DNA from 4 places in the Candidatus Nitrospira allomarina genome. Region 1 is predicted to be linked to each of the others. Evidence: riboswitches for the same ligand, from Rfam matches in the RefSeq annotation. Region 1 holds a riboswitch; each other region holds the start of a gene.

Region 1 (8,047 bases):
GCGAGAAGTTTTTTTGAGTTTGTCTCAACTGTCACGACGGAAGGTTCGTTCAGGACAATCCCTTTCCCCTTGATATAAATTAAGGTAGAAGAGGTTCCCAGATCGATGGCCATATCTTGGGAAAAATGGCTAATACAATAATTGAATATACCCATGTGAAGTGTTGAGACCTATTAATTTCAGAGGGTGGGCGACAATGGCGGATTCGGAATTAGGATTGTTAGAGTCTTTCTTCGCTCCAGGGGAAATAGATAACCTTTGCTGCTTTATGGATGTATCGACGTTTGGTCGTTGTTCACGATTGGCCGGAAACCACTTAAATTTGGTTCTGGGCTGGATGAATCGTTGTCGGCACTCACTTATTTCCACCTAAGTAGTTAGCAGGTGGAGCCATAAGGTTGGATTGTCCCCTGTCGCAGGGAAAAGTATATCAGAAGTCTTAAAAGACCACAAAGAAAAGGCGGAGATGAATACAACTCTGGAAAAAACTCTTCCTGGCTCTTGCCAGAAGGGGATGAATGTAGATAATTAGAGTCCGCAAATTTTCAAAAAGAAGGATACATTCCATGGCAAGCAAAACATTGTTTGAAAAGATTTGGGATCAACATGTGGTTCGTGAAGAACCAGATGGAACAACCTTATTATATATTGACCGACATTTGGTGCATGAAGTGACTTCTCCTCAAGCCTTTGAAGGGCTTCGGTTAGCCGGAAGAAGGCCACGACGTCCAACCGCGGCGCTTGCTGTTCCCGATCACAATGTTCCAACCACCGACCGGTCGCAGGGTATTGCCGATCCCATGAGTGCCTTGCAAATTTCAACCTTGGAAGGCAACTGCGAAGAATTTGGAATAACGTATTATGGGATGGAGGATATCCGGCAAGGCATTGTTCATGTGATCGGACCTGAACAAGGGTTGACGCTACCGGGGATGACAATTGTGTGTGGAGATTCTCATACCTCCACTCATGGAGCGTTTGGCGCCTTGGCGTTTGGTATTGGTACTTCAGAGGTCGAGCATGTGCTGGCGACGCAATGCTTGGTTCAAAAACGACCAAAAACTATGGAAATTCGTGTGGAGGGCAGGCTTCCTGACTATTGTTCTTCCAAAGATGTGATTCTGGCGATTATCGGGCAAATTGGTATTGGTGGTGGAAACGGTTTTGTCGTGGAATATACGGGTTCGGTGATCCGATCGTTTTCAATGGAGGGCCGGATGACCCTTTGTAACATGTCTATTGAAGCGGGAGCGCGCGCTGGTCTTGTCAGTCCAGACGAATCGACGGTCGCATACGTGAAGAGCCGACCCCTCAGTCCGAAAGGAGCGCTGTTTCAACAGGCCAAGTCGGATTGGCTAAATTTGAAAACCGACCCTGGAGCCAGGTTTGATAAGGTTGTTGAGCTGCGAGGAGAAGATGTTTCTCCTCAAGTGACTTGGGGGACCAATCCTGGAATGGTGACTGATGTGAATGGCCATGTGCCCGATCCTGGATCCATTGCGGATGAAAAATTGCGGATGGCCACAGAACGGGCCTTAGCGTATATGGGGTTGCCAGCTGGCATCCCTATATGTGACATCCGGGTCGATCGAGTCTTCATCGGATCCTGCACAAACTCACGAATTGAGGACTTGCGGGTGGCGGCTCGGTATGTCAAAGGAAAGCGCGTCGCTCCAAGTGTCAAGGCTATGGTGGTCCCAGGATCAGGGTTAGTCAAACACCAAGCGGAAGAAGAAGGGTTGGATCGGATTTTTCGCGAAGCGGGGTTTGAATGGCGTGAACCGGGGTGCAGTATGTGCCTCGCCATGAATGCGGACGTGCTCACACCGGGAGAACGATGTGCTTCAACCAGTAATCGAAATTTCGAGGGACGTCAGGGTAAAGGCGGACGGACGCACTTAGTCTCCCCTGCCATGGCTGCTGCTGCTGCGGTTGAAGGACATTTTGTGGATATTCGTGACTGGAAGCTGTGAGATTCATGAGGGGATTCTTTTGTCTACAGGATGGCCATTACTTCCTCTAGCATAACACGGGAGATAGATATGCAAGCGTTTACTATATTGACGGGAACGGTCGCTCCGTTAAATCGGGGAAATGTCGATACGGATCAAATCATCCCGAAACAATATTTGAAAACGATCCATCGCACCGGCCTCAAAGAGGGATTGTTTGCCGATTGGCGGCGACGTGCGGATGGGTCTCCGGATCATGATTTTTTTGTCAACCAACCGCGCTATCAAGAGGCCACGATTTTGTTGACCCGTGAAAATTTCGGGTGTGGGTCCTCAAGGGAACATGCTCCATGGGCTTTGTTGGACTATGGCATTCGTTGTATTCTGGCTCCGAGTTTTGCCGATATTTTCTACAATAATTGTTTCCAGAATGGAATTCTTCCCGTCGAGCTTCCAGGAGAACACATCCAAACCTTATTTGACCGGGTAGCCCATACCGACCAATATCACATCACAGTCGACTTGGCTCAGCAGGTGGTCACCCTTCCTGAAGGGGAAACGTATTCGTTCGCATTGGATCCATTTCGCAAGGATTGTTTGTTAAAGGGATTAGACGGAATAGGGCTCACGCTTCAACACGAATCTGCAATTGCCGCTTATGAAAAACGCAGGGCTCAGGAGGCCCCCTGGCTCTTTCAGGATTTTTCCTCTTCAGACCGCTTGTGAACGTCTCTTGATCTTCTCGACTAATCGGGATGGGCCTGGAAGGACCCATCTCGATTCTTCTTACGATCTTACCGGAACTAGCATTGGCCCATGTCCGTTGAGTGGGGCGCAGCGCAGAGTGGACATTATTCTCAATCCGAGGGATGATGGGTTCTTGAGATCATCCCCGTCTCCTTTATCCTGTTCTCGTATATTGCTGGAAATACCCTGCATGGGAGTCATTGCCCAGAGCCGCACCCCCAAAAGATGAGTGAAGTCCACATCCTACGGGATGTCCTCATTATTTTTTCTATTTCTGTTCTGGTTGTTTTTGTTTTTCAAAAACTCCGGCTACCGGCAGTTGCGGGATTTTTAGTTTCTGGCACCTTAGTGGGGCCTTACGGCCTGAACCTCATTTCCGATCTACACCAAGTCGAAACTCTCGCCGAAATCGGTGTGGTATTGTTGCTATTTACCATAGGCTTGGAAACTTCTCTTTCGCGAATACGGGCTTCCAGAAGGCTCTTATGGGTTGGAGGTCCCCTGCAAATTTTAAGTATGCTGAGTGTTGTAGCACTTGGGGGTTGGTTTCTGGGTCGATCATGGGAAGAATCGGTTTTCTGGGGACTGTTGTTGTCGTTGAGCAGCACCGCCATTGTCCTTAAGATTCTGGGAGATCGAGGAGAAATGGATGCGTTGCATGGGCAAGCGACCATGGCGATTCTTATTTTTCAGGATCTAGCCGTTGTGGCTATGATTTTACTGACTCCGGTACTGGGAACGGGTTCCCAAGGGGAGACCGGGGTCATTGTCGAAACGCTCGTGAAATCCGTTTTGGTTGTGGGGTTGATCGTGTTGGCTGCTCGGGTTCTTGTCCCTCATGTTCTTCATCTTATTGTGGGGACTCGAAGTCGAGAGTTATTTCTCCTGTCGATTATTGTATTGGGGCTGGGAACGGCTTGGTTGACTTCCCTCGCGGGATTGTCATTGGCTCTAGGCGCATTTATCGCGGGGCTAGTGATTTCTGAATCGGAATATAGTCATCAGGCACTGGCCGAAGTCATTCCTTTTCGGGATAGTTTTAATAGTTTATTTTTTGTCTCAGTGGGGATGTTAATGAATCCCTCGGTCATCGCGGAATTTCCCATTTTGGTGATGGGATTATTGGTGCTTGTCGTGTTAGGCAAGTTCCTCACAGGAACCGGAGCGGTATTCCTTGCTGGAGTTCCCGTTTCTACTGCATTATTAACGGGGGTGGCATTAGCGCAGGTGGGAGAGTTTGCCTTTATCCTGGCCCGGGTGGGGCAGGGAGAAGGATTATTGAATACCCATGCCTATAATATATTTCTTGCAGTATCGGTGTTGTCCATGACAATTACGCCATTTTTGATTCAATGGGCTCCCCGCCTGGCTAGACGAACTGAGGCTCTTGACCGCCTAAAACATTGGTTCCCTCGACGTCAGGTCAATGTGCGGCAAAGTATCAAGATTAAAGTCAAAGACCATGTCATTATCGTGGGTTATGGCTTAAATGGCCGGAATCTTGCCAGGGTTTTAAGTGATATGGAGATTCCATTTGTGGTGCTGGACGTCAATCCTGATGTCGTGCAGGCTGATCAAAAAAAGGGACGGGGCACCATGCTCTATGGGGATGGGACGAATCCCAGAGTGTTGACTCAAGCCGGCATCTTATTGGCGCGAGTACTCGTGGTGGCTACCTCTGACCCTTTTGGCGCGCGCCGAATTGTTCAACAAGCACGACAACTGAATCCCAATCTTCATATTGTCGTACGAACACGATATTTAAAGGAATTGCAGGACCTTCAAGAACTAGGAGCCAATGATGTCGTGCCGGAAGAATTCGAAACATCAATTGAAATTTTTGCCTTGGTTCTGCGTACCTATCAGACGCCGAAGAACAGGATTCAAGATAAAGTTGAACAAATTCGTCGGGAAGGGTATCTCCTACTCCGGAGAGGGGAGCTCCCTGAGTTAGCACACCATCTGCGTGCTGGGACATTGGCTGATGTGCAAGTCGATACCTGTCGGGTGGAAAACGATTCTCCCGCGTTGGGGAAACCATTGACGCAGTTGCATATCCATGGACGGACAGGCGCTTCGGTGATTGCGATTACACGGGATGGCGTGACGCAATCCAATCCTTCTCACGAAACGATTCTGGAGCCAGGTGATGTCCTCGTCCTTCTTGGTGCGCGTGAGCAAATCCGTAAGGCCATCGCCTTGCTCGTGGATGTCAAAATGTAAAAGGCTTGGTCTTGCCCGGGCCTATTTGGACGGCGGGTAAGCCCGTATGGTCGATTCCTCTACAAAATCGTTCCACCCAATGATTATGGCTTATCTTCTTCAGGTGTAGAACGTCGCTGGGGTGATCTTTTAAAGCTCTTGGAATCAGGCTTGCCTGCCATGAGGGCTCCATGCTGGAGAAACCCTGCATCCCAGGTGGGTCCTGGAAGGGGATGCGATGTCGTCTGGGCTTTCGGTGAAGGAAAGCTTCGCGAATGGATCTTTTCGTATTCCAAACCAGAGGGCCTCGTCAAGTAAGCTTTGAGCCTTCACGCCTTGCGCACGTCTCAAGGAGAAGGAAGAAGACCTGGCAAACGTGCCGTTCAAGAACGATCATGATTGGACGCCAAGTGCCAGAAGAATTCTCCAACCTTCCCTGCCTGGTTGATGCCTAAAGGCTTTTGGGGATCCACCGATAAAAGCCCGTGAAGTAATTGGTCACGTGTCTCCTCACTCAAAAGCGAGTTTGGATCATTCGAACGAAGATGGCATAACACAACGTAAACTAGTGGCCTCTTTCCGATAAAAGCAAACCCATTGTGAAGTGGGGACGCAAAGCCACGGGTCAGAATTTCTGATAGCCGGGTTACCGAAGAAAGAGAGACGTGCGGGAATGGGGCCTCTGTATGTGTGCGAAGGAGGTATCCCATGTCCGATGGTCGTGCGGCGAGTCGTCTAAAAAGGTGTCTAGCGTGGTGTATGCTTGGCAGTTGCCTCCTTTTTCTCCCGCAGGGGGCACAAGCCGCCACCAGTGATTCGGCTACCCTCCAATGGACCGCCAATCAAGAGGCCAATTTAGCGGGATATCGGATCTATCGAGGAACCAACCCCGGGGTTTATGGGGTTCCCACGACGGTCGGGAAGATCACGACCCATCAATATACCAACTTACCCACGGACAAAACGCACTATTTTACGGTTACGGCTTTCGATGCCTCGGGCAATGAAAGTCTTCCCTCCCCCGAGGTGAAAAAATATATCGCACCGTCCTCCCCCTCTTCCGGTTCCTCGAGTCCGCCGCCGTCCTCCTCGCTCAGTATTTCGAATCTGACCGTTGCCAGTGGAGCCACGTACCTGGTGGCCGCCGTCGGCCTCCAAGCCGGGGGGGACGGTGTATCGCGACCGCGCCTATACCTTTACCACGGTCCCTACGAGTGTGCAGGGCGCGGCCTATATCCAAACGGCTAATAATGATAAAGCGGCCACGGCAGCGGCTTTCCTCCGCTTTACGGTGAATCAACCAGTGTCCGTCACGGTAGCTTATGACGTGCGGCTCACGCCAAAACCGTCGTGGTTGAGCAGCTTTACCGATACGGGCAAGAATCTGGTGACCTCGGATACGACCTTCCGCCTCTATGCTCGGGCTTTCCCCGCCGGGACGATCACTCTCGGGGGTAATGCCGGTGGGGGGAGTGGCAGTATGTATTCCGTTATCGTTCAACCAGCGGAGGGCCCCGCTCCCGATATCACGCCTCCCACGGTAGCCTTGAGTGGCATCCAAAATGGGACGTCCCTGAGTGGCACCGTTACCGTATCGGCCATCGCCACAGATAATACTGGAGTGGTGGGTGTACAATTCCGACTCAATGGGAGCAATCTGGGGGCGGAGGATACGACACTCCCTTTCTCGCAAATATGGGACACGACTGGATTGGTTTCCGGTCAATATACATTGACCGCGATTGCCCGCGATGCGGCAGGCAATACCACAAGCTCAGCTCCGGTTACCGGAACCGTCGCCAATCCAACTACGCCGCCAACAACTATTTCCACAACCAATCCAACCACGGGCTCATTAGCGATTACCAACCTGACCGTCGCTACTGGGTCGGCGTATGGCGTGTCCGCCGCCGGTCTTCGCGCCGGGGGGACGGTGTATCGTGACCGCGCCTATACGTTTACCACGGTCCCCACGAGTGTACAGGGCGCGGCGTATATTCAAACGGCGAATAATGATAAAGCGGCCACAACGGCGGCCTTCCTCCGCTTTACGGTGAATCAACCCGTGTCCGTCACGGTGGCCTATGACGTGCGGCTCACGCCGAAACCGTCATGGTTGAACAGCTTTACCGATACGGGCAAGAATCTGGTGACCTCGGATACGACCCTTCACCTCTATGCTCGGGCCTTTCCGGCCGGGACGATCACTCTCGGGGGTAACGCCGGGGTTGGGAGCGGCAGCATGTATTCCGTCATTATTCAACCCTCAGCGCCAGTTACTACCACTGTCGATAATCCAACCACGGGCCCATTAGCGATTACCAGCCTGATCGTTGCCAATGGGTCAGCGTATGGCGTGTCCGCCGCCGGTCTTCGCGTGGGAGGGACGGTGTATCGCGACCGCGCCTATACGTTTACCACGGTTCCCACGAGTGTGCAGGGCGCGGCCTATATTCAAACGGCCAATAATGATAAAGCCGCCACAACGGCGGCCTTCCTCCGCTTTACGGTGAATCAACCGGTGTCCGTCTCGGTGGCCTATGACGTGCGGCTCACGCCAAAACCGTCGTGGTTGAACAGCTTTACCGATACGGGCAAGAATCTGGTGACCTCGGATGCGACCCTCCGCCTCTATGCTCGGCCCTTTCCCGCCGGGACGATCACTCTCGGCGGCAATGCCAGCGGGGGAAGTGGCAGTATGTATTCCGTCATTGTTCAACCCTCAGCGCTCGTTACCAGTACTGTTGCCACTCCAACCATGCCCCCATTAAGCATTTCCAATCTGACCGTCGCTAGTGGGGCAGCGTATGGGGTGCCTGCCGTCGGCCTCAAAGCCGGGGGGACGGTGTATCGCGACCGCGCCTATACATTTACCACGGTCCCCACGAGTGTGCAGGGCGCGGCGTATATCCAAACAGCCAATAATGATAAAGCGGCCACAACGGCGTCCTTCCTCCGCTTTACGGTGAATCAACCGGTGTCCGTCACGGTGGCCTATGACGTGCGGCTCACGCCAAAACCGTCGTGGTTGAGCAGCTTTACCGATACGGGCAAGAACCTGGTGACCTCGGATACGACCCTCCACCTCTATGCTCGGGCCTTTCCGGCCGGGACGATCACTCTCGGGGGCAATGCCGGTGGGGAGG
Region 2 (8,047 bases), 1.3 Mb from region 1:
CGGGGACGCCGATTGAAACCTACGGGTTACGGGATTTGGTAAAAGAAGGCGCGCGAGAAAATCTGGCTCATTTGGCATCGTATGCCACCGTGATCACCAGTTGTGCTTCGTGCACGTTAAGTCTCAAAGATTATGTCACGCTGTTTCATGGAGAGCCGGAGGAAGCCGCAGCCATTGATTTATCCAAACGCGTGAAGCATATCTCTGAATATCTTGTTGAACAGGGGATGTCGTCGGCCAATACGCACTCAACCCGGATATCGGCCGAGGGGAAGTTGGAGAAAGTGACGTACCATTCTTCGTGCCATCTTCGTGCCGCGGGTGTGTCCCAGGCTCCCAGAGACTTATTAGCCTCTGTGGCTGACCTTGAATTTGTCGAAATGCAGGATGCCGATCGATGCGCGGGCGGAGCGGGTACGTATATCGTCAAAAATTATGAAACCTCCCAGAAAATTTTCCAACGTAAGAAGCGGGCTATTCAAGAAAGCGGGGCACAGGTGGTGGCAACGAGTTGCCCTGCATGTATGATTCAGTTAAAAAATGGACTTCGTGGGATAGCAGAGGTCAAACATATTGCGCAGGTCATGCGGGAGCATCCAGGGAGGAAGTAAAGGTATAAGATGCGGTGCTCTGGCGGGATATCATTGTGATAGTTGGAATCGGGATGGATTTTCATTTTTGCATGAGGAACATCGGATGGTAAAAGTATTGATATTTGGCCTTTCGCTTCGTGAAGCGGTTGAAGACCCGGAAGTTGAAATTAGCTTAGAAAACGCCACCACCATTAGGCAATTGCTAGAGGATTTCCCCGATCATTTTCAAGGGTTAATGCCTTTTCTTCAGGCCAATGAACTCATGTTGACCATTAATCAGAAAATCTCCACCTTGGAAGCCAAAGTGAAAAATGGGGATATCCTGAAAATAACTCACCAGGGAGGTGACAACCTTGCGGACGGTGCGATGTGGCAGAATCCCTGATTCAGTTTCTCATCAGCTCATGGCTTATTGAATTCCTGTGGCAACGTTTTTCGATCACGTGACGGATCCTGCACCATTGGCAGGTATGGTGCACATCCTGGTGGCTCGTAAACCGAAGCGAACATCTTAAGGATGAGTAGGTTGGGGATCCTCTGTTACGTCTGTTCCGGTTGGAGAACCTATCGAGGATTTGTTGGTGGGAAAGGGAATGCTGAAATGAAACGCCGTGCCCTGGTTGAGTGTGGATTCCACCCAAATAGAACCCCCATGGATCTCTACGATTTTTTTACATAAGGCCAATCCGATTCCCGTCCCTTCGGCCGGTGTGCCGGTTTCTATTCGTTGGAAGAGGTTGAATATTTTTTCAATACCTTCAGGAGGAATGCCGATGCCATTGTCCTTGAAGGTAAATATCCATTCCGATTCTTTGGCCTCTGCGGATACCCGGATCATAAGCGGGCGATCGCTGTAAAACTTGAGGGCATTCCCAATCAAATTTTGAAATAACTCCTGGAGAAAACATTTATGGCCGACGACTGTCGGGAGAGGGTGTTGCTCGATGGACGCACCGATTTTAAGAATGTTAATTTCTAATTGAGAGAGAACCTCTTTGATGACCTTATTTAAATCCACGGAAGTAAATGAATTCCGTGCTCCTCCAACCAAGGAATAATTGAGAAGATCTTGTATCAATTGTTTCATGTAGATGGCGCTTTTCATAGCGCGACTCAGGTAGTCCTTGGGGCGAGCTGGCAGTGGGTCGGAGAGTTCACGTTGAAACAGTTCAAGAAATTTGATGATGCGTCTGACCGGCGCTTGGAGATCGTGAGCGGCGGTATAGGCAAACTGTTCCAGATCGCGCTGCGACCGTTCGATCTCTACGCGTTGTTTCTCGTTGGTTCGCAGAAGGCTTGATTTTTCAGTGGCGCGGGTGACGGCCCGGTACAAGCCTTCCGGCGTTATTTTGTTTTTCACCAGATAGTCGCTGGCTCCGTTCTTCAATGCGTCAGAAGCGATTTCCTCATTACCCTGCCCGGTCAGCATGAGAACGGGTAAAAATCTGGGATCGTGACTTTCGGCAAAAGATTCAAGAAATTCCAATCCATCAACGTCGGGGAGCTGATAGTCAACTAAAATGCAGTGGAATGTGTGATGGGTGCAGAGCTGCAATCCTTCTATGCCCGAATCGGCTTCCATGATATGGAATGCCGTTTGAGGATGATGAGAGAGGAGCCGGCTCAGGTACTCACGGTCCTCGGAACAATCGTCGACGATCAACAAAGAGAGGGAATTGAAATTCATACTTCCTCTGTCACCTTTGGAATGATCACAACCTCAAACCAAAAATCTTTCAAACGAGTCATCGCTTGCAGAAATCCTTCGAAGTTGAGGGGTTTGGGAACGTAACTATTTGCCCCCATGGCATAACAATCCTGTATGTCCCTTTCATCCGCGGAGGTCGATAACACAATGATCGGTATGAGTTTTAACTGAGGGTCTTGTTTGATTTCCTGGAGAACTTCACGTCCGTCTGTACCGGGCATATTGAGGTCCAGAAGAATGATGCCCGGAGGTAAGGATGTGTGTGGATCTTGATAAATGCCTCTCCGGTATAGGTAATCTAATGCTTCATCCCCGTCAGAACAACGCTGAATAGGATTTTTCAGTCCAGCGGCCCGCAAGCTCCGCGTGGCTACTTCATAATCCTCCGGACTGTCCTCCACAAGTAGAATGGGCTGATTGGGCGTATTGATCATGGCGACTCCCCCCTCCAAGAGTAAAATAAAATGTTGTGCCTTCTCCGACCGTCGATTCAATCCAAATATCTCCTCCATGCCGCTCGATTAACTTTTTCGTAATGGTTAATCCCACGCCGCTTCCGCCTCCATATTTATCTTGACTATGAAGACGCTTGAAAATACGAAATACGCTTTTGTAATGTTTGGCTCGTATCCCGATGCCGTTGTCCTTGATGTAAAAGACTGGGATTCCCGGCTGAATCTGTCTTGAGTCCCATACGCGTTCCTCACTCTGTAGGTACCCAATCTCCACGTGTTTTTCCGGTTTATCATTGTATTTTATGGCATTTGTGATGAGATTCAGGAGGATCTCTCCTGTCCGAACAGCATCACAATTAATGGTGGGCAACGGTCTGGGTATATCGATGACCGCATTCTCCTCTGTTAACAGCACGACCAAAGAATCCATTATGTCTTTGATCGTCGCGTCAAGATCCGTGTCACGCATGCCCATTTCCGTCCGGCCGGCGCGGGAGAAATACAACAGGGAATCCACTAAATTCTCCATTCTCATCGATAAACGTATCAACGTTTCACATTTATTCATCGCATCCTGATTGAAATCTTTGCCGTAATCTTCAATCAGGATTTTGGCGAAATTATGGATCCCACGGATTGGCTCTTTCAGATCGTGCGAGGCGATATACGCGAATTGGTCAAGTTCTTCATTACTTCGAACCAATTCCTGGTTTCTTGCCGCGATGATGTGTTCAGCCTGTTTACGGTTGGTGATATCATTAAAAATGACGACTGCACCAGAAAGTTGATTATTTTCATTCCGAATCGGAGTACTAATATATTCCACGGGAAATGCTGTACCGTCTTTGCGCCACATTATTTCGTCTTCGACCCTCTGGACAGAACCGTTGCGTAAGGCAGCATGAATCAGACAGTCTTCAATGGGATAGGGAGATCCATCGGGTTTGCTGTGATGCACCGTCAGATGCATCGGTAAGCCGATCAGTTCTTCCGGCTGATATCCCAACATTCTGGCGCCGGCAGGATTAATAAACGTGCTTCGCCCTTCCCTGTCCACTTCATAGATCCCCTCACCGGCAGAATTCAAAATACGTTCACTCTGTTGTGAGAGCTGGTGATGCGCACGCCCGATTTGATAACGGTCAACGGCCATCGCAATTCGATCGCCTCCCAATTTAAGGGTATTGGCCGTCGAATCGGGCACAGGCTCTTTGAAAAATACATCCATGACTCCCAACACGTCCTGGCCACGGAGCAGGGGATATCCCGCATAGGCCACTATTCCCTCTTGTGTAGCCCAGTCTTGATGGGGAAAACGGGGATTACCGATGACCGCAATGGTCAATTCGGGTTTTTTGCGATTTGCAATTCCCGCGGCATGAAATGGTCCGTCGGGGATACCCAAATGATGATTTTCAGGATGGTGAAAGTGTCCTGCGCTTGCCTGTAACTCGAGGATCTGCTGATTCGGACTGAATAACCATACGCGGGCAAATGCAGCGTTTAGGTGGTCGCAAATTGCTTGAGTACATGCCTGAAGCATGGACTGAAGGTCTCCTCCCTGGATGATGATATGACTGAGCGCAGCATCGAAGGCCAGTAAGCGTGTCTGCTGGACTAACATGGCCTCGGAAAGTTTGCGTTCAGTGATATCGACCAGTGAAGCCAGGATATAAGTCACATCTCCACTTTTTAAAGGGTTCAGACCTATTTCCACAGGAAACTCGGAGCCGTCTTTGCGTCTGGCATACAGGTCCCGACCGGTTCCTATGGCCCGGGGATGGGGGTTTTTCATAAACTCCCCTCGATGGGCCACATGGGTGTTTCGAAAGCGTTCCGGAAGTAAATGCTCAATGTGATTTCCGAGGATTTCGTCTTTTGTATAGCCAAAAAGATTCACGATAATCTCATTAATCAATATAATTTGCCCCTGCTCATCAACCATAACCATGCCACTTGGAAAGGCATCAATAAAGAGATTCAAACGAGCTTGTTTTTCTTCCAATTGGAGTTTGACCCGTTCCATGTCATCGAGCAGGTTCAGCATGGCATCATTCTGTTGTTTTAACTCCACTGTCTGCGTCTCAAATTGCTTTTCCAGATCATCCTTTAATGATCGAAGCTTTTGGCTTGAGGAGAGATTTCTTAAAACCATGAACCCGGTAACCCACACGCCCAAAATAGATAGTAACCGGTTTACCAGGGCGTAATTCTCCTCAAGACCGGGAGGAGATGTCCAAAACCCCGCAATAATTAAGACGGTCGACACCCATATGGAGCCCATAGTAAAAAGCTTATGGTGGCTCGGTAAGGTAGCCAGCACGACCAGAACGTAGAGCACACCCTCGGCAATTCCCAGATGCGTCATTGAATCCAAACAGAAGAAAGCGAAAGCCATTAGGGCGATAAACACTATTTGAAGATTGAGATTTAGTAAAAGAGACGTATGTTTAATGACATTCATACAAATGGTCCCCGTATTGCCAGCTTAGTCATACAAGGAAAAGTTTTAGGTCAATAAAGAAATGTTGGGATAGGGTTGCGGCTGGTGTGTGGCGAGTGAAAGCCTGTTGATTTCCTTTTTCAGTTCAAGCATACGAAGTTCTTGATCGCACAAATGCAGGTTAAGTCGGCGCAATTGATTGTTGGCTTTCTGAAGGTGTTCGCTTTGAGATCGGGTGACAGCTTCGATGGTTTTATGTGTCTGGATTTCCTTTTTCATTAAAAGATTGGATTCTTGTAAAAGAAACGAATTTGGCAGTTTGCTCGCCTTATAAACCAGTGGCCATAAAGCAATCGCCGTAATTACCGAAATGACGGCAGTAAAAAGTTTGCCTAATCCTTCCGGATAATAATCGGGTTTCCATATGGTCCATATGTTGAACATATGTGTCATGCCACAGGCTAAGATGAACGCACAAAACAAAAAGATAATAGGTTTGAAGGGCAATTTCCCTCCTATCTTTGTGAAATACCAGAGTGCCAGGGGAATTGAACAATAGGAAAGCGCAATGAGACTGTCTGAAATGACATGTAACCACAACAGCGAGGAATCCCAAAGAAAACACATCCCATGCGGCATAAAATTGTTCAACGGTTCAAGAAATGGCGACATCCGGGCTGCCCTCCAGATTTTTTCCAGTGGATCTATTGGATTGACAAAAACGAAGTTGTGTTTTGTGGAGTCCGTTTCTCTTTCAATATAATTCAGGATTATTGTTAATGCCAGAGGAGGTGCGGACGTGTAAGTGCAGTGCGATTCCAATACGTCGGTGATGTCCTCGTGAAAAACAAGGCACAATTTGCCGAGCTGAAAACTCAGCCTCATTTTCAAAAGGACCCTCGATCTTTATGTGCGACTTGAGAACGTGTCTCCTCCTCTCCATGACGCCACAACTCCTATGTCGCAGGCCAATGTTGAGGTTAAGGTTTGGGGTCATGGGCCGATAAGGAATGATAAAGTGAAAATCGCAAACCACCCGTGAGGTTGGGACGCAAAGCCTAGGGACCTTTTCTCTCTGACAGTTAGGAAGGTTCGCCCGGTTGCCACTTTACACGAATCCGCTTGGGTAGATTTGCGCCAATCTTTGCAGGAAGATGGCGTTTTTTTTGTCATGGTTGTGTCACAGTCTGACGGGAGCCGGGTATGAGTACAGGAAACGATGGTGCGTTCCGCTCACGGATGATCAGAAAAGCGCCCGTTCCCTCAGAATGGATAACATCGCGAAGGAGGATAGTTGTCAATGGTAAAACATTCGGTCCCTGGGGTAATTTTGATCGCTGAAGACAACATCGACGATTGTGTCATCGCCTGTCGAGCGTGGGAGGAAAGTGGAATAAAGTGTGATATTCGACTGGTTCACAATGGTAGAGAGGTGTTGGATTTCCTGTACCGTCGCCGAAAATTTCGGAATCTCCAGATCACTCAGAATCCTGATTTGATCATCCTGGATTTGAATATGCCTCGGATGGATGGACGACAGGTCCTTCTGGAACTGCGTGCAGATCACCGCTTATGCAGTATTCCCGTCGTCGTGTTTTCCGATTCCAAGATGCCGAAGGATATGGCCGAGTCCGAAACGATTGGAGCCCTTGAATATATTTCCAAACCGGAAAGTTTTTCCGAATATGTGGAGATCCTAAAACATTTAGGCCAATTTATTTTGAAAAACCCCGGGAGACTGGTCTATGCGGGCTGTTGAGGGTGTCCAGGGGGATGTTCCTCTTAAAATTCTGCTGGTGGAGGATGATGAGGATGATGCCATTATCACGCGCAGTCTTCTGCAATTTAGCTCCGGCCCTCCTCTCATAGTGGATTGGGCTCCATCGTATGAGGCCGGGTGCGCCTCCCTCGAACAGCAACAGCATCATATCGGGTTGATCGATTACAACCTCGGATTGAAAAACGGGATTGATTTAGTCAAAGAAATACAGGCAAAAGGCTGCCATATGCCGATCATTATGCTGACAGGCCAAGGGAATGAATCGCTGGTGGTCGAGGCAATTAAGTCCGGTGCCATAGACTATATCCCTAAACATATTCTTTCAACCGAAAATCTAGAACGGGCTATTTGTCACGGATTGGAAAATTCCAAACTGACCAATGAATTGAAATTAAGGCAGAGCCAGCTTGAACTATCCAATAGGGAACTCGAAAAGAGAAATGCCGAGATCCGGCGGTTTTATCATCTATTAGCTCATGAGTTGAAAACACCGCTCACGGCTGCATGGGAATTCGTCAATATTCTTCTAGAACAGATTCCCGGATCCTTGAATACATCTCAAAATGAATATCTCACCGTCATCCAGGAATGTTGCGCCCATTTAGATCGCAATATTAATGATCTTTATGATATTACGCGTCTAGAGACGGGAAAGTTACGGATACATATTCAGCCGTGCATCCTGGAGCCGATAATTACCGATGTCGTAACCTGTCTCGGTCCAAAGGCGAAATCTAAAAATATCCGGTTGTCCGCTCATTTCGATTCCTCTCTTTCCACTGTGAAGATAGATTCACAGCGAATTAAACAAGTATTACTCAATTTAGTCGGCAATGCTCTGAAGTTTACTCCCACGGGAGGAGAGGTGACTGTGACAGCTTCTGCGGATCGCCGTTGTCCTGAGAGAGTCCGGGTGGCTGTCCAGGACAACGGAATCGGTATTCCCAAAGATCAGCTCGAAAATATCTTTGATCGATTATTTCAAATACAAGATGATATCGCCTCCTGTTCCCCGGGACTAGGTCTTGGGTTATTTATCTGTCGGGAAATCATCAAGTTACACGGAGG
Region 3 (8,047 bases), 1.4 Mb from region 1:
GCGGGCACTGGCCGAGAGGGTATACGCGCCATTGGTCACGGTGGTGGTATCCCAGCTGATGCTGTAGGGACTGCTTATATCCTCGGGGCCGAGGTTGGCGCCCTGGAGGCGGAATTGGACGCCCACGACGCCGACATTATCGCTGGCACTGGCCGTGACGGTCACCGTGCCGGAGACGGTGCCCGCGCTGGGGGCGGTCAGCGTGATCGTGGGGGCAGTGGTGTCATCAGGAGTACCGCTCTCTGATTTCACGATGACAGAATACATGCTCAATCCATCACCGGCATTGCCCCCGAGGGTAATAGTGCCGGCCGGGAAGGACCGCACAAATAGGCGGAGGGTCGTATCCGACGTCCCTAGACTCGTGCCGGTGTCTGTAAAAGTGCTCAGCCACGAGGGTTTCGGGGTGATGCGTACGTCATGGGCGACCGACACGGAGACGGGTTGATTGACGGTAAAGCTGAGGAAAGCGCTCGTGGTCGCAGCTTTGTCATCATTCGCAGTTCGGACATATGCCGCTCCCTGCAGGCCGGCGGGAATGGTCGTAAAGGTAAAGGCGCGGTCGATATACACCCTGCCCCCGGGTTGGAGTCCGGAGGTGGGCACGACATAGGTTTGCCCACTGGCGACGGCCAGGTTTGAAATGCTGAATGCTGAGGGTGGGGGCGGCGTACTGTTACTGCTCACTGTGACCACAATTGATCCTGAGGTTTTCGTATTGCCCGCGGCATCGCGGGCGATGGCCGTGAGGGTGTACGTGCCATTGGCCACGGTGGCGGTATTCCAGCTCGTGCTGTAGGGACTACTCGTATCTTCGGAGCCGAGGTTGGCGCCCTGGAGGCGGAATTGCACCCCCACGATGCCGACGTTATCACTGGCGGTGGCGCTGACCATGACCATGCCGGAGACGGTGCCCGCGCTGGGGGCGGTCAGGGTGACCGTCGGGGCGGTGGTGTCAGCTGGCGGCGGGGATGGTGGCGGCGGCGAGCTTGGGGGGAAAGTAATTGGTACTTCTGTCGTAGGGGCACTTTCATTTCCGGCTGTATCAAAGGCTGTCGCTATAAATCCATAGGTTGTCCCTCCATTGAGTCCGGCGACGGTTGTTGAGGGGGAGGATGGATTACCAGGCATTCCTGAAAATATAGGTTGTCCAAAATCTTGAGAAGGTAAGGTCCGTTTGTAAATTTTATATCCTGCTAAATCCGATTCGGTATTTGCGTCCCAGGTTACCTGGATGGAGGAAGCCGAATAGGCGGGGCTAACAAGCAAAACGAAGAGGAGCAGGGGCAGGACTGCCGTATGTGTGATTTTGAAACCCAAGGGGGTGGTTGGTCGGATCATACTCTACTCCTTGTCGTATGTGGACCGAAGTCCTCATCTTCTCCTCCCCCTGCAAATGATGTCTTCCTTCGGTAGCCGGACGGTCAGGCGTGGTGACCTGACTCCGGGCTTTGCGACCCTACTTCACAGTAGGTGTGCCGTTTCGGGAAGAAGATTTTATGAATTGGTCAAATTTTTTTAATCCTCTGTCTCCTTATTATGTCCTTTATACCCCCAAACGGTCTGCCGAACATTTCGGAGAAGTAAGGGAAAACTTTAGAGACAAAAATATTAAAGGTTGGAAAAACTATGCAGAGGAACTTCGGAGAAAATAAAAAAAACGATCAGAAGGATTATGGAAGAAGAAAAGAAAATTACACGTGCCTAGCAAAGGAAGAGAGCAAGGGCCCGCTAATCCGTGAATTTCCTGGAGACCAATGTCCGAGCCAACAGCGGGAAGGTACAACTGGCTGAACGGCCGAATCACGATAATCATGATTATGCAGGATGGAGGAGCGATGGGAATCTCTCATGGAGCTTGAAATCATTGGGTGCCAAGGAAGGGAGAGATTGATGGATGTTGTGTATGCGGAAAAGATGAGGGAGGCGAGAGAATTCTTCCAGATTGGGGTGAGATTTATTTGGCCTAGGTAAGCCGGGGAGAAAATTTGTTTGAATGGGATTGTTGATGTTGGCCCATGAGGCCATTCAGGGGAGTGGTCTAGGGATTTTTTTTGTTCCGCTTACTGGATTTCCCAGTCCGGAGAAGCAGCACCGGGAAAGTTCGTGAAGGCTATGGTGGCGCCGTTCATCAGCCATACCGCTACGGCTCCATCACTGTTGTTGCGCCAAATGACGTCTGTTTTGCCATCCCCATTCACATCTTCTGCTCCTGCTATCTGCCATGTCGTCTGCACAGTGGCTGGGAATCCTGAGGAGGCAATTGCCGATCCATTCATGAGCCAAATGGCGGTATTGCCATCAAGAGTATTCCGCCAGACGAGGTCGGCTTTGCCATCGCCGTTGAGATCCCCGCTGGCTTGAATATCCCAAGCCGTCGGTGCACTACCAGGGAAACTCGTGGAGGTGATGGTGTCGCCATTCATCAACCACACAGCCACCGCACCGTTCGTGTCATTGCGCCAAATAATATCGGCCTTCCCGTCCCCATTCACATCGCCCATTGCAGCAATCTGCCACCCTAACGAGACACCACCCGGAAAACCAGCGGAACCAATTGTGCTTTCATTCATGAGCCAAATGGCGGTATTGCCATCAAGGATGTTGCGCCAGACGAGATCGGCTTTGCCGTCGCCGTTGAGATCCCCAACGGCCTGAATATCCCAAGCCGTCGGCGCGCTGCCGAGAAAGCTTGTGGACATGATGGTCAAGCCATTTATCAACCAGATGGCCACGGCGCCGCTCGTGTCATTGCGCCAAATGAGATCGGCCTTCCCGTCCCCATTCACATCGCCCGTTCCCCTCAAAGCCCATTCGGTGGGTAATTGGCCCAGAATGCCGGAGGCTGTGCCGCTGGAGCCACTGAGCAGCCACAGGACTACCTCTCCGGTTTTCGTGTTTCGAAAGACCAGGTCGGCCTTTCCATCCCCATTCATGTCCTGATTCTTATGAGGATTCGGGTTTGTGTTTTGTGTGGGAAGGGCAATAGCCACTTCCTCTGCCGGTACACTGATGTTTCCCGATTGATCATAGGCTGTGACCGTAAAATAGTAGGTGAGTCCATCCGGGAGGTTTTGGAAAACATATGATGGGTTGAGTCCTGCATTTTTCGTAATGTGGTAAGACCTTTGCGATGTTCCCATATATACATAATATCCCATCAGGTCAGATTCCGGACTCCCGGTCCAGGCAAGTTGGATGGAAGAAGCAGAGAAGGCGGGGCTAGTGATTATTCCATGTAGAAAAAAAACGAGGGTAGCTGTAATTCTGGCTGCAAAACTCAGGGAGGTTATTTGTGGGGTCATACCCTGTTCCTTGTGGTATTCGGATTGAAATCCAAATCCTTTTCATAGGTATTACCCCCTCCTTAGGGTAGCTGGACGAGATCAAATTTGCATACCTAACTATTAGCTTTGTGATCCAATGCGACTGTAGGTATGCAGGTCGGAAAAATTTTTATGAAATAATAGATTTTCCCAGTGAATGGTGTCCTGTATTTTCCTTTAATCATCCATCTAAATCGGCTGCGTTATCTTTTGAAAAAGTTAAGCGAGATTTGTTGGGCAATTTTCCGTTCAAAAGCTAGTAGATCAATAAAGTGGTAAATTTTAGAGCAAGATGTCATACAGAGGATATAGGGTAAAACATGTAGTTATGCTCCAATAAATAATAAATTTCATGCTGATCATCCCAAAGTTTGAGTAGAGAAAAGACTGTGGAACGACCTTCTCAGGATAACCTTCTGGCAGTCGTCCGAGGATCTATTGGACACCATTGTGGTCTTCCCACCTCACTTAAATAGCCGTGGCACATGACACAAATTGATGAGAAACGGGGACAGCCGGTTGAAGAGGGAGCTTTTCGATTTGTGAGGCATCGTCGGAAAATCGTGGATTGTCCTCCAGGTACCCTTTTGTCTGAATCGAAGTAGGAATGTTTACATTCCAGACGTCCTCAGTCGAAAACTCTGAATCGTTTTGGAACCTGCAAAGCAAAAGAAGGTTCCCCACGCTATAACCCAGGAGCCACCCTCCCAGCATTCTTTTGTTTTCATTTTCATGTCCTTCGCTTCTTCCAATTTTTATAATAGTCCGTTCAAAAAAATAAACTGGGAAGGGTGGGGGGGAAATGTTTCGAGGTCCGATGGGAATATTCAACCGTTCGGCCATGGGATAGGCCGAATTCCTCCACACTCGTTCAAGGTATTCCCTTCGGTAGAAAAATGGGTTGAGGGTAAGACCTATTTCAAAAGCATTCATTCCATAATCAACGCCTTGTTGTCGGCTGCATGGGAAATGAGGGGTTCGTGAAAAAACAATACGGGTAGAAATAGTCGCACCATACGATGAAAGTAGAAAGCATCCGGCTGTGTTTTTTCTGTTTGAAATGTGATGGCACTATCTTGGTTTGTGTTAGGTGTCAATGTCATATTGGGAAAACCACCTGTTCCAGTTTTTCCATGAATCACAGACTATGGAAACAAAAAAATTTTAATCAGCCTCAGGCCCCTACCATGACTGCCAAAAAGGAGTAAAATAGATAAAAAAGGGAAGATTTAAGAAAGGGATGTCTATGGGTAAAATATGTATTCTTGGTGGGGGCAAAATCGGATCGCTGATTGCGACATTGCTGGTGGAGTGTGAAGACTACGAAGTGGTGCTGGGGGATGTCGATCCGGAAGTGGTTGCCAGGCTGAAGGGGGAAATTGCCCATGACCATTTTCAGGTATCATCTGTCGATGTCCAGGATACCACGGCCCTGGGTCGTTTTATCGATTCTGTCGGGCCGGAAGGAATTATTTCCTGTCTCCCGTATTTTTGCAACCAGGCGGTCGGAGAGCAAGCTCGCGCGTGTGGGGCGCATTATTTTGATTTAACCGAAGATGTGGAAGTTACAAGGAAGATTCGTGAGGTAAGTGAGGGCGCGTCTTCGGCATTTGTGCCGCAATGCGGGTTGGCGCCGGGATTTATCAGCATTGTGGCGCATGAACTCATGACACGGTTTGATTCTGTGGATATCGTGAAAATGCGGGTTGGAGCGTTACCGGTGAATCCCAGCAATGTGTTGAAATATTCGCTGACGTGGTCGACGGATGGCTTGATTAATGAATACGGCAACACGTGCTATGGGATTGAGAATAGCCGGGAAGTGCCGTTGCTGCCTCTCGAAGGATACGAAACCATTGCCATTGATGGCCTGCTATACGAGGCCTTTAATACTTCGGGTGGCCTGGGGACATTGGCGGATACGTATGCGGGCAAGGTCCGGACAATGAATTATAAGACCCTGCGCTATCCCGGCCATTGTGAAAAAATTTATCTGTTGATGAATGACCTCAAACTGAATGATGACCGGGAGACCTTAAAGCGTATTTTGGAAAAGGCCGTGCCGAAGACCTTGCAGGATGTGGTCTTAATTTATACGTCGGTGACGGGTCTTCGAAAAGGCGAGCTGTATGAAGAAAATTTTGTGCAGAAAATTTATCCACAGACGATTGCCGAAAGATTGTGGTCTGCGATTCAGGTGACGACGGCAGCCGGGATGTGCAGTGTGGTGGACCTTGTCTTTGAGCGTCCCGGTCAGTATCGGGGGTTTGTGACGCAAGAGACGTTTGATCTGCCCTCAATCCTGGCTAACCGGTTCGGACGGTATTTTCAACCGGATGATTCGTGTTCGTGATGCGCCTATGGTGTGTCAAAGGAAATGGAGCGCGTGATGGATGTCTTCCATGAATTGGGGTTAAAAGCGGTGAATGCCGGCGCGTGTGCCGGCCAGGGGCGTTGGATGTCGACGACCACCGAGGGTCTGCTGGATTCGGTGAACCCCGCGACGGGACAGGTTCTGGCCCAAGTGAACCGGTGCTCCGGGGCGGATTACGACGCCCTCATTCAGGAATCTCAACGGGCATATCGGGAGTGGCGGCAAGTTCCCGCTCCGAAGCGCGGAGAGGTGGTGCGGTTGATCGGTGACGCCCTGCGCGCAAAAAAAGATGCGTTGGGTTCCCTGGTGTCGATGGAAGTAGGAAAGATTAAGGCTGAGGGTGACGGGGAAGTGCAGGAGATGATCGATATGGCAGATTTTGCGGTAGGGCAATCCCGCATGCTGTATGGTTTGTCGATGCACTCCGAACGGCCACAACACCGGATGTATGAACAGTGGCATCCACTCGGCGTGGTGGGAGTGATCACGGCCTTTAATTTTCCCGTTGCCGTATGGGCGTGGAATGCCTTCCTGGCCGCCATCGCCGGCGATACAGTGGTGTGGAAACCTTCCCCCAAGGCCGCCCTCTGTGCTTTAGCCGTTCAGCATATCTGTAACCAGGTGATGGAGGAACAGGGTGCTCCGGGGATTTTTTCCGTGTTCATTACCGACCAGCTTGAATTGGCGCAGAGGATGGTGGCTGATGAACGCTTGCCATTGATTTCGTTTACGGGTTCTGTGCCCGTGGGTAAAAAAATTGCGAAAGTCGTGGGCCAACGATTGGGGCGTAGCCTGTTGGAGCTTAGCGGGAACAATGCCGTGATTGTCGATGAGACGGCTGACTTGGATCTGGCCATACCTGCCATTGTCTTTGGGGCGGTGGGCACTGCCGGGCAACGATGCACGACCACCCGCCGGTTGTTTGTGCAGGAGACACGGTATAAGGAGGTCGTGGAACGTCTGCTTCTGGCCTATCAGCAGGTCCGGGTGGGTAATCCGTTGAATGAAGGGGTGTTGATGGGGCCGCTGATCGATGAGCGGGCTCTGGAAGAATTTCGTATTGCTCTTGAGGAAGTGGTGCAGGATGGTGGACAGATTCTTTATGGCGGGGGTGTGATCGAGGGGCCCGGGTTTTATGTCGAGCCGACGATCGTACGTGCTGAGAATCAGTGGAAGGTGGTGCAGCGGGAGACGTTTGCGCCGATTTTGTATGTCATGCCGTATGCCACATTGGACGACGCGATTACACTCCAAAATCAAGTGCCACAAGGGTTGTCGTCTTCATTGTTTACCCTACATGTGCGGCATGCCGAACAATTCCTATCGGGGCAGGGGAGCGACTGTGGGATTGCGAATGTGAATATCGGCACCTCGGGGGCGGAGATTGGAGGCGCCTTTTGGTGGAGAGAAAGAAACGGGTGGGGGGCGAGAGGCCGGTTCTGATGCCTGGAAAGCGTATATGCGTCGGCAAACTAATACGATTAATTGGGGGACGGAACTCCCGCTGGCGCAAGGAATCACATTTTCGGTGGACTAACCAGGGAGGAGAGTGATGAATCAGCGTTCCGAACTCGAACAGGTGATTACGCGATACATTCACGAATATGCTGCCAAAAACCATGCGGCGGCGATTGTCAAAGATGCGCTGGAGGAGATTGGCATCGGGCTGTTTCCGGTTGTGGATCATATCACCGTGCGCACGTCGTCGATTGATCCCCGGGCCGAGGAATTTCTGTTATTGGGGTATGCCTATTCTGAAACGTTGGAGTATGACGACTGGTGGGCCAAGGTCTACCGGGCACCCGGATGTCCCGCCTTATTTGTTGATCAGGCATATGCGGATGAACGGGGAAAGACGAGTATAATTCCCGGATGGGTCAAGCAATTCGGGGATCGCACCCTGCATCATATTGCCGTGCGCGTGGCGGAGATTGAAACCGGTATGGAACGGTTGACCGCCAAAGGGGTGAAGTTTGCCGGGCAGATTGTGGGGGAACGGGGAGGAGATCTTCGGCAGGTTTTTACTGTGCCTGAGCAAGTGAACGGGCACGCGTTTTCAGTTTTAGAATTGACCGAGCGTCATCGGGGGTTTCAAGGATTTTCTCCGCCGCAAGCCAATAGTCTCATGCAATCAACTGTGACCCGATGACGGCTGCATAAGAAGACGGGAAAGACCGGGTGACCTACACGTCGGCAGCTTCCAGGACAAGTTTGGCGTTTTTGGCAATGGCGCCCGGGTCTTTAGCCACGATAGCTGCAGCAAGGCCCACCGTGGCGGTAGCGACTTTGATCACTTCACCGACCTTTTCTAATTTTTTGATCGCCCGCTTGGCTTTGCCTACCGAAC
Region 4 (8,047 bases), 1.4 Mb from region 1:
TATCTGGCTGATGGACGGCTTGACCATCACTTCCACAGGCTTTCTCGGCGCTGTCGCCACGAGTTGGGATATCCAAGCCATCGAGGATATGGACGGTGACGGCAAAGCCGACCTCCTCTGGCGCAACACCACTGATGGCCACACCGCCATATGGCTCATGAATGGAACGGCGATTGTTTCCACAGGTTTTCCGGCGGGTGTATCGTTAGGGTGGCAGATCGCGGGCGTGGGCGATGTGAATGGGGATGGGAAAGCCGATGTCATTTGGCGTCATGACACCAGCAGCACAGTGGCCATCTGGCTAATGAACGGCTTGACCATCACGTCCACCGGCTTTCCAGGGAGCGCCCCGACAGTTTGGGAAATTCAAGCCCTTGGAGATGCCAATGGCGATGGCAAAGCTGACCTCGTCTGGCGCAACGCTACAGACGGCAATACCGCCATATGGCTCATGAATGGAACGGCGATAGCCGCTTCCGGCTTTCCTGGGACAGTGTCGCGGACATGGCAGATGTCGGGAGCAAACGATGTGAATGGTGACGGAAAAGCCGATATTATCTGGCGCAATCGCAGCAATGGAGGAGTGGCGGTTTGGCTGATGAACGGTTTGACCATCACATCCACGGGCTTTCCCGGAGCCACTTCCACAGACTGGGAAATTCAGTAGCACTAATATTACAAACACAAGAATGGTAACGACATAAGGCCCCGGACCTAACCTGAAGAAGGGACGTCTGAAAAATTACCACACGGGAGGACGAGGCGAGACCTTAACCTCAGACGACGGGTCAATCATAACCGGAAGGCAACTGCCGTACGGACAAACCAGCAGGTTAGACCCTCTCACAAACACCAAGCAGGCTTACCCCCACCTTATCTGAAAAAACCTCCCGCCCATTCTTCACAAATTCTCTCCCTTGCCCCGACTACCTCGAATTTTGCTGATTTCTTATCCTACCTTGAAGGTCAAACGCGGCCAATTCGAGGATATCGGAAGTTTTTTCTACTCTTTGAAACACGACATGGAAAATTGGGAATCCATCCTCCCTCAACCGTAGCACTCATTCCGGTATTTAGCAGAGAGCGATCACCTAGGCCTGCCTTTTCCTTTGATAGGATGCCCGGATGCAAACATTGGTGCGAGTGTATTTCCTCCTTTGCCAATAGAGATACCTGATTGCCACCAGAAGGTATGAAGGAGAAATTCTCTCCCTGGGGGATCCAACATTTCTCTAGCAGCCGAAAGAAAAAAAAAGGCAATTTTCTTCTGGAGATCGCACCTTCATTCACAGAGCTTCATATTTTTGCATCAAACACAATTTCCTCCAGTTGGTTTAAAGATTTTTCTCTCAAAAGTTTTTTGTACTTCCCTATCGCTGCTACCCCTAAAGTTTTTCTTTACAGGTCCGATATAGTTCGGCAGACCGTTTGGAGGTCTAGGGTACAAACCAGAGCAACAGACGGCAAAAGAAAGTCCGCCAATTCATGAAATCCTCTTCCCGAAACGGCACACCTATTGTGAAGTAGGGTCGCAAAACCAGGAGTCAGGTCCCCAAGCCTGATCGTCCGGCCACCGAGGGAAGGCGTCATTCGCAGGGGGAGGAGAGGATGAGGACTTCGGTCCGAATACCACAAGGAGTCGACTATGGTCCGCCCTATGATCCCCTGGAATTTCGCCACCAGAACTGTTGCAGGCCTTGCATTCCTGTTCATCGGATTATTCAGCAGCCCGGCCTTCTCAGCATCTTCGGTCCAACTAACCTGGGACGCAAGTCCGGAACCGGATTTAAAGGGATACAATGTGTACATGGGAACATCCCAGGGGTCCTATAACACCACAAAAAATATCGGACTCAACCCTTCCTTTGTTTTTCAGAACTTGTCGCAGGGAATGACCTATTATTTTACAGTCACGGCATATGATCAGACAAACAACGAAAGTCTACCCTCGGAAGAAGTGAGTGTGAAAATTCCCGATATCATTACACCGACAACCCCTGGAAATCTCACGTTGACTTCAACATCAGGCACCCAAGTGGCCTTTTCATGGACAGCTTCAACCGACAATGTCGGCGTAACCGGATATGATGTGGCCCGGAACAATGTGACCATCGGGCAATCTACCACCAATGCCTTTGTGGATAAAACGATTAGTCCGGGCATGACTTACCTCTATACCGTCAAAGCCCGGGATGCCGGCGGGAATGTATCCGCATCGTCAAGTCCACTTTCCGTATCGGTCCCACTCGTCCCACCACAAGATATGATCTCGCCGTCGGTACCCCAAAACCTCACGTTGACTTCAACATCAGGCACCCAAGTGGCCTTTTCATGGACAGCTTCAACTGATAATGTCGGCGTGACGGGATATGATGTGGCTCGGAATAATGTAGTCATCGGGCAACCCACCACCACTGGCTTTGTGGATAAAACCATCAGTCCGGGTATTTCCTATTTCTATACCGTGAGGGCTCGGGATGCCAACGGCAATGTATCCGCATGGTCGGCCCCCCTGCAGTTCACTACTCCCCAGGTAATGGCCCAACTGGAAGTGTTCGTCAGCGGTAGTGGATCCGTCCTTTCGACTCCTGACGGAATTAATTGCCCACGACGAAGTTGCTCAACCAACTACCCAAATCAAACTGTCGTGACCTTGACCCCTAACCCAAGAAATGGTTGGACATTTTCAGGATGGTCCGGCAGCTGTACCGGGACTGCAACATGTTCATTAACACTCACGGGAAACAGAACCGTTCAGGCCCATTTCACGAAGGGTTCTCAGGCAGGTCCTGGCAAAGACTCTCGAAATGTTAAAAGACAAAGACGAACGAGATGACTCTCACACCCTTCACCATTCCCTGGATGGCGGGCATGAGTAAAAATTATCCGAGAAATTAGGGGTGTCAAGAAACAAAACTGTAGGCCGTCGCGGATGGGCATTTCGGGAAATTCAAAAATGAGGTGTCCGGTCCGGAATATCAGAAAGGACTTCAATCGGGGTCAAGAACCGAATGTCCCTGCACAGATGGCGGGTAATAACAGTTAGGACATCCAAACGGCCACCGCACACGAATATAGCACGGAAAATTACTTCCCCCCTTAAGAAAAAATCCGGCAACCACCCATTAGTATTTTCATTCGTGCCGCGCCCCCACGCGGCACACCTACTCCAACAAATTCCTTCCATCCAAAGACAGATTTCAATTGTCTACAATAGTCGATTCCAAGTGCGACCCCGCCCTTTTCCTTGCTGCCAGGACTGTTTGGTTTTGACCTGTAAAATGACTTCAAAAGTTTTTCTTGTGATGAAATATTGGGTAGTTAGTGATTTTGCGAATTCATCTTTTGATATAGAAATCCAACGACTTCACATTGTTTTCTCCATCCGGGGCGGCCTATCATTGTATTGGTTCGTCCAGGGTACAGAAGTTTCGTTGGACATATGGCAAATTTATGGGAAGTACGATATCAACCACTCAAGCGTGCAACAAAAATGAGGCCAATGACAGGCCATTAAACCTGGGAAAAATTTTAGACGGAGGAAGGTCCCCGGTCCATGCGCCCTTCAATTCACGAACAGGAGGTCAATCAAACAGTATGGCTAAACTGATCGAGCAACCCACAAGAATTAAACCTGCAGGGAATAAACCCAAACTCATCGATGAATTTATCGGACGGGTCAATAGCGGCACAGACCAGATCAGCATAGCGCGAATGCAAAGTCCTTCCGGATGGGAAGAGCCCGGCCAGACACCGGAATTCGATGAATATACGCTCGTCCTGTCCGGTCAATTACGGGTGGAAACCAAAGAAGGGGTGATTGAGGTGAATGCCGGTCAGGCGGTCATCGCCTATCGCAATGAATGGGTCCGATACAGCACCCCTGGCCCTGAGGGAGCTGAGTATATCGCGGTGTGTACCCAGGCCTTTTCCCCGGAGACCGTGCATCGCGATCCCTCGTGAATCTTTGCCGATTCACACCGGCTCGGTTTCATTGAGTCGACGCATCAGAAGAAGAGGGACTGGATAATCCCAAATCCAATGTTGCAAGAGCAAAATGGGACGCGTTACTCCATAATGTGGATTGGGAAGTGCCACCACTCGCCATGTGCAGAAGGGACAGTTTGGTGAATAAGAGATTGATCGAAAACCCACCCCCTCTGAAATAACACAAGCCCTAGACACAAAACGGAAAAGTCGAGACCGATTAATGTTTATGCCTATGGCCTCTGCCATATCGGAAATTAAATGACAGGCCTGGCTGTCCCCAATATCCCGAACCAAATCCATAATATTGTGAAGCGGTCCAGGGAGGCTGAAGATAGATTCCGAATGGCCGCAATGGCGCGTAGGCATAGGGGGGAACATAAGGAGACCGTGAGTATCGCGGGGCTGGTTTATAAACCCGAGCGTCACGAGAGGCGAACGATTCCTGACGGTCCACCTTCTTTTTGAGGTCTTGCACAGTCCTCTCCTGGGCATTGAGTTGTGCTTCTAACTTAGTAATGTGATTTTGTTGAAGCTCCAGCAACACATGCATACATCGGGTTTGAGCCTCACCAGTGTATTCGGAGCATTCCCAGGGAACATTGGGTGCTTGAGCGATGACGTCCGAACCATTCATCAATACCCACAACCCGATTCCCCACATGCAGACGGATAAGCCCAACTTTCTTGATCGAATAGACCTGGTCAGTCGTTGTAAAATCCATGAATGCATGATTTCCCTCCTCTGTGAAGGTACAAAGATACTGTATCATGGCATTCCAAAATCCGACAAACGGACAACCGCTCAGTCATAATCCATGTGATCCCTCATATCGTTGACAGGATGGGCAGAAATTCGTAGCCTTGCCCATACACCACATGCTCACATTTCTTTCATCTTCTAGCTAATAGAGAAGATTCAGACGCACCTGTCTTCCGAAAAGGCAAGAATTTTTCCATGGGACGCACCCCACGCTTGCAGGCTCAAGAACCTATCCGTTGTGGATGGGTGGGAACAAAGCCCTACTTCATTTCCTATCATGATGAAGAATGGGGGATCCCTGTCCACACAGACCACCGTCATTTTGAAATGCTGACATTGGAAGGTGCGCAGGCGGGGTTGTCCTGGTCGACGATCCTGTTACGCCGGGAAGGCTACCGCCGGGCGTTTGCCGGATTCGATCCCTCGAAAGTGGCCAGATTTGATAACAGAAAAAGGGCGGCACTGCTTCAAGATACCGGGATCATCCGAAATCGCCTTAAGATTGAATCCGCCATTACCAATGCCCAAGCCTTTCTGAAGGTGCAGAAGGAGTTCGGCACCTTCGATCACTATATATGGGATTTTGTCGGGGGGGCACCCAAGCTGAATAATTGGAACACCATGTCTCAAGTCCCGGCCACGACGCCCGAAAGCGATGCTCTTTCAAAAGATCTCAAGAAACGTGGATTTAGATTTGTGGGGAGTACCGTGATCTACGCACACATGCAGGCGGCCGGATTGGTCAATGATCATACCACGGATTGCTTTCGACATCCCTCAAACCATCCCGCGCAGGCCCCTTTTCAAGGAACGGGCCGTTCCCGAACAGCAGCCCTCTCAACCATCAGGATCAAACGAGTATACGACGCCCCTGCCCCAGATGACGGATGTCGGATTCTCATTGATCGGCTGTGGCCACGTGGACTTTCAAAAGAGGCGGCTCACGTTAATCTGTGGCAAAAAGATCTTGCCCCGTCAACAAGACTGCGTAGCTGGTTCCGGCATGACCCGGTCCGCTGGCACGAATTTCAGACACGATATTTCACCGAGCTTGATCAGAACATCAAGGCCGTTGAGGATCTCTGGCAACGAGCCCGATATAGTCCGGTGACGATTCTTTTTGGGGCCAAGAACGAGAAATACAATAATGCTGTCGCCCTGAAAGCCTATCTCTCCCGTCATTGTAAATGAGAGGCCTGTATCCTTCCATGGCTTTTGGACCAAACCACATGAAAGCGGTTCTTCAGGAGGATCTCACAGGTTGCGGAATCGCCTGTGTGGCCGGTTTAGCCAACATCTCGAACCAACAAGTCAAATCCGTGGCAATGACATGGGGCACCACGTCGGAGATACGCGTCTCCGGTCCAATACGGCCTTCGTTTACATATTAGTAAACCATTATGGGTTCAATCCCTGCCCCACCGCCACTCGCCCTTCTCGTCACGAAATGGCGCCGCAAAAACAATCAGACCTTTTGGTATTAGATGATTATTGGAAGAGGCCAGACGGACCAGTGGAGTTGGACTTCCAAATGCACCCTTCGGAATTACGTCCCTACCGATTTCGGAAGGAGATCGAATGTACGGGATTCCAAGAAAACTTTTAGCAAGTGTACCTCCTTAGATTGAATGCATGTTCCTTGCGAATAATAAAAAAAATCGTTACTATTTCGCATTATTTAAAATATTCTTCATTCCCATTCATCCTGCCTTATTTTTATCATGTCGAGAGATGTCATAAGTTCGATCCTATTGCTTATGGAAGGGAGCATCATGATCGAAGGTTTGCCAATGTACCGGCAAATTCAACATTCTTCTCAAAAATCGGCTTGATAGAACAATCATTTTTCTCAGGTGCGCATTCGTCAGTTCCTTAAGTCATCATTAACCAAAGGTCGAAGGATGTTGGTATTCATCTTTTGACCAAAACGAGTCCTGCGTGAGGACTCCACATTATGGCCATGTGGTGCGCCGAGCATGAACCGTTTCGTCCAATTTCTGCGCCATAGACTACCTCCAGTGATGATGTTCGGAGGGTTCAGGCTGCCATCAGATCCAGCTCCGGCAGTCCGGATAGCGCCATCCCCTGAAATCAAATTCCCCCGTGCATCGAATCCTCCCGGTCTTCCTGTTATGACTCATTCATTGTATGGACCAATGGAAAAAGCGAGTCAATAACATGTCATTCAAATCTCTAACCATGGGGATTCCCACCGTCACAGCCGGAATGCCACAGCCACATCTTCAGAAGGCTCTCATTGTGGGACTGGCATTGGGGATCTTCGTGGCGGATTGCTTGACCCCGCTAGGGGTCGGAATGGGTAGTCTGTACATTCTGGTTGTCGTGGCCACCTTCCCCCTCAACCATCTCTGGACTACAAGAATCGCGATAATCGGCGCAATGTTTTTAATTATTCTCGGGTATTGGGGCTCTATTTCAAGGCTTGGATATGAAACAGCCGTTATTAATCGCTCCCTATCGACTCTTTGTGTTTTGGTAACTGGATATATGACCTTGAAAAATATCTCTTCCCGACAGGCACTCCAGACGGTCAAAGAAGATCTCGAGGTCAAATATGGCTTGCAGACGAAGGAACTCAAAGAGCAAAACCAAACAATGTCTGTTCTCCTCGAGGATTTGAAACTGACCAAAAATGATTTGGAAGACAAGGAACGTCGGCTTCGTGTGCTGGTTGATGCCTTCCCGAGCGGGATGTTGATTGTGGATCATCTCGGCAAGGTCATCTTTGCCAATAAATTAATCGAAACCCTCTTTGGGTACGCACAACATGAATTAGTGGATCACTCTATCGATATGCTCGTCCCGCAACGATATCAGAAGGAACATTTCCAACATCGGGCTGACTTTTTCCATCATCCAAGTAGCCGGGCCATGGGCGCCGGACGGGACCTATTTGCCCGCCGCAAAGACGGGACTGAGTTCCCCGTAGAAATCGGACTCAACCCCATCAACACACCGGACGGGTTCATGGTCCTCAGTTCAATCGTGGACATTTCAGCCAGAAAACAACACGAAGCCGAGCTCAAACGCCTCAATCAACAACTAGCCAACCAGAATCAGGAACTGGAGGCCTATAACTATGCCGTTTCACACGATTTACGAACACCCCTGAGAGCAATTCATAATTATGCGGATTTTCTGCTGGAAGACTTGTCCACAACGGTTTCCTCCGAACAAACCGAATATTTGAACGGCATTACCACCGCCGTATGCGAAGCGGAAGAGCTCGTCTCCGATCTCCTTGAACTCTCCCGGTTAAATATCAAGGATTCTATT

The links. A riboswitch is a leader RNA that binds a small molecule or an ion and turns the genes downstream of it on or off. The one in region 1 is predicted to bind cyclic di-GMP.
Region 2: another riboswitch for cyclic di-GMP. It lies ahead of PP769_RS10935 (response regulator); the one in region 1 lies ahead of PP769_RS04975 (fibronectin type III domain-containing protein).
Region 3: another riboswitch for cyclic di-GMP. It lies ahead of PP769_RS18590 (Ig-like domain-containing protein); the one in region 1 lies ahead of PP769_RS04975 (fibronectin type III domain-containing protein).
Region 4: another riboswitch for cyclic di-GMP. It lies ahead of PP769_RS18595 (fibronectin type III domain-containing protein); the one in region 1 lies ahead of PP769_RS04975 (fibronectin type III domain-containing protein).

The regions. Positions count from the first base shown of each region.
Region 1 covers NZ_CP116967.1:1,134,467-1,142,513, forward strand. Annotated here, with positions in the region: gene PP769_RS04955 (rod shape-determining protein) at 1-155, opposite strand, end outside; gene leuC (3-isopropylmalate dehydratase large subunit) at 567-1,973, shown strand; gene leuD (3-isopropylmalate dehydratase small subunit) at 2,043-2,678, shown strand; gene PP769_RS04970 (monovalent cation:proton antiporter family protein) at 2,925-4,922, shown strand; cyclic di-GMP riboswitch class I at 5,479-5,555, shown strand; gene PP769_RS04975 (fibronectin type III domain-containing protein) at 5,610-6,149, shown strand; gene PP769_RS04980 (Ig-like domain-containing protein) at 6,073-8,047, shown strand, end outside.
Region 2 covers NZ_CP116967.1:2,457,350-2,465,396, forward strand. Annotated here, with positions in the region: gene PP769_RS10905 (FAD-binding and (Fe-S)-binding domain-containing protein) at 1-611, shown strand, start outside; gene PP769_RS10910 (MoaD/ThiS family protein) at 697-978, shown strand; gene PP769_RS10915 (ATP-binding protein) at 1,105-2,280, opposite strand; gene PP769_RS10920 (response regulator) at 2,277-2,735, opposite strand; gene PP769_RS10925 (PAS domain S-box protein) at 2,677-5,220, opposite strand; gene PP769_RS10930 (hypothetical protein) at 5,266-5,871, opposite strand; cyclic di-GMP riboswitch class I at 6,216-6,307, shown strand; gene PP769_RS10935 (response regulator) at 6,500-6,958, shown strand; gene PP769_RS10940 (hybrid sensor histidine kinase/response regulator) at 6,945-8,047, shown strand, end outside.
Region 3 covers NZ_CP116967.1:4,254,652-4,262,698, reverse strand. Annotated here, with positions in the region: gene PP769_RS18590 (Ig-like domain-containing protein) at 1-1,341, opposite strand, end outside; cyclic di-GMP riboswitch class I at 1,409-1,490, opposite strand; gene PP769_RS18585 (FG-GAP-like repeat-containing protein) at 2,064-3,305, opposite strand; gene PP769_RS18580 (saccharopine dehydrogenase family protein) at 4,573-5,679, shown strand; partial or broken gene amaB (L-piperidine-6-carboxylate dehydrogenase) at 5,716-7,237, shown strand; gene PP769_RS18570 (VOC family protein) at 7,253-7,849, shown strand; gene PP769_RS18565 (hypothetical protein) at 7,884-8,047, opposite strand, start outside.
Region 4 covers NZ_CP116967.1:4,263,292-4,271,338, forward strand. Annotated here, with positions in the region: gene PP769_RS18590 (Ig-like domain-containing protein) at 1-667, shown strand, start outside; cyclic di-GMP riboswitch class I at 1,497-1,578, shown strand; gene PP769_RS18595 (fibronectin type III domain-containing protein) at 1,646-2,836, shown strand; gene PP769_RS18600 (cupin domain-containing protein) at 3,598-3,963, shown strand; gene PP769_RS18605 (hypothetical protein) at 4,208-4,720, opposite strand; gene PP769_RS18610 (DUF488 family protein, N3 subclade) at 4,946-5,941, shown strand; gene PP769_RS18615 (sensor histidine kinase) at 6,929-8,047, shown strand, end outside.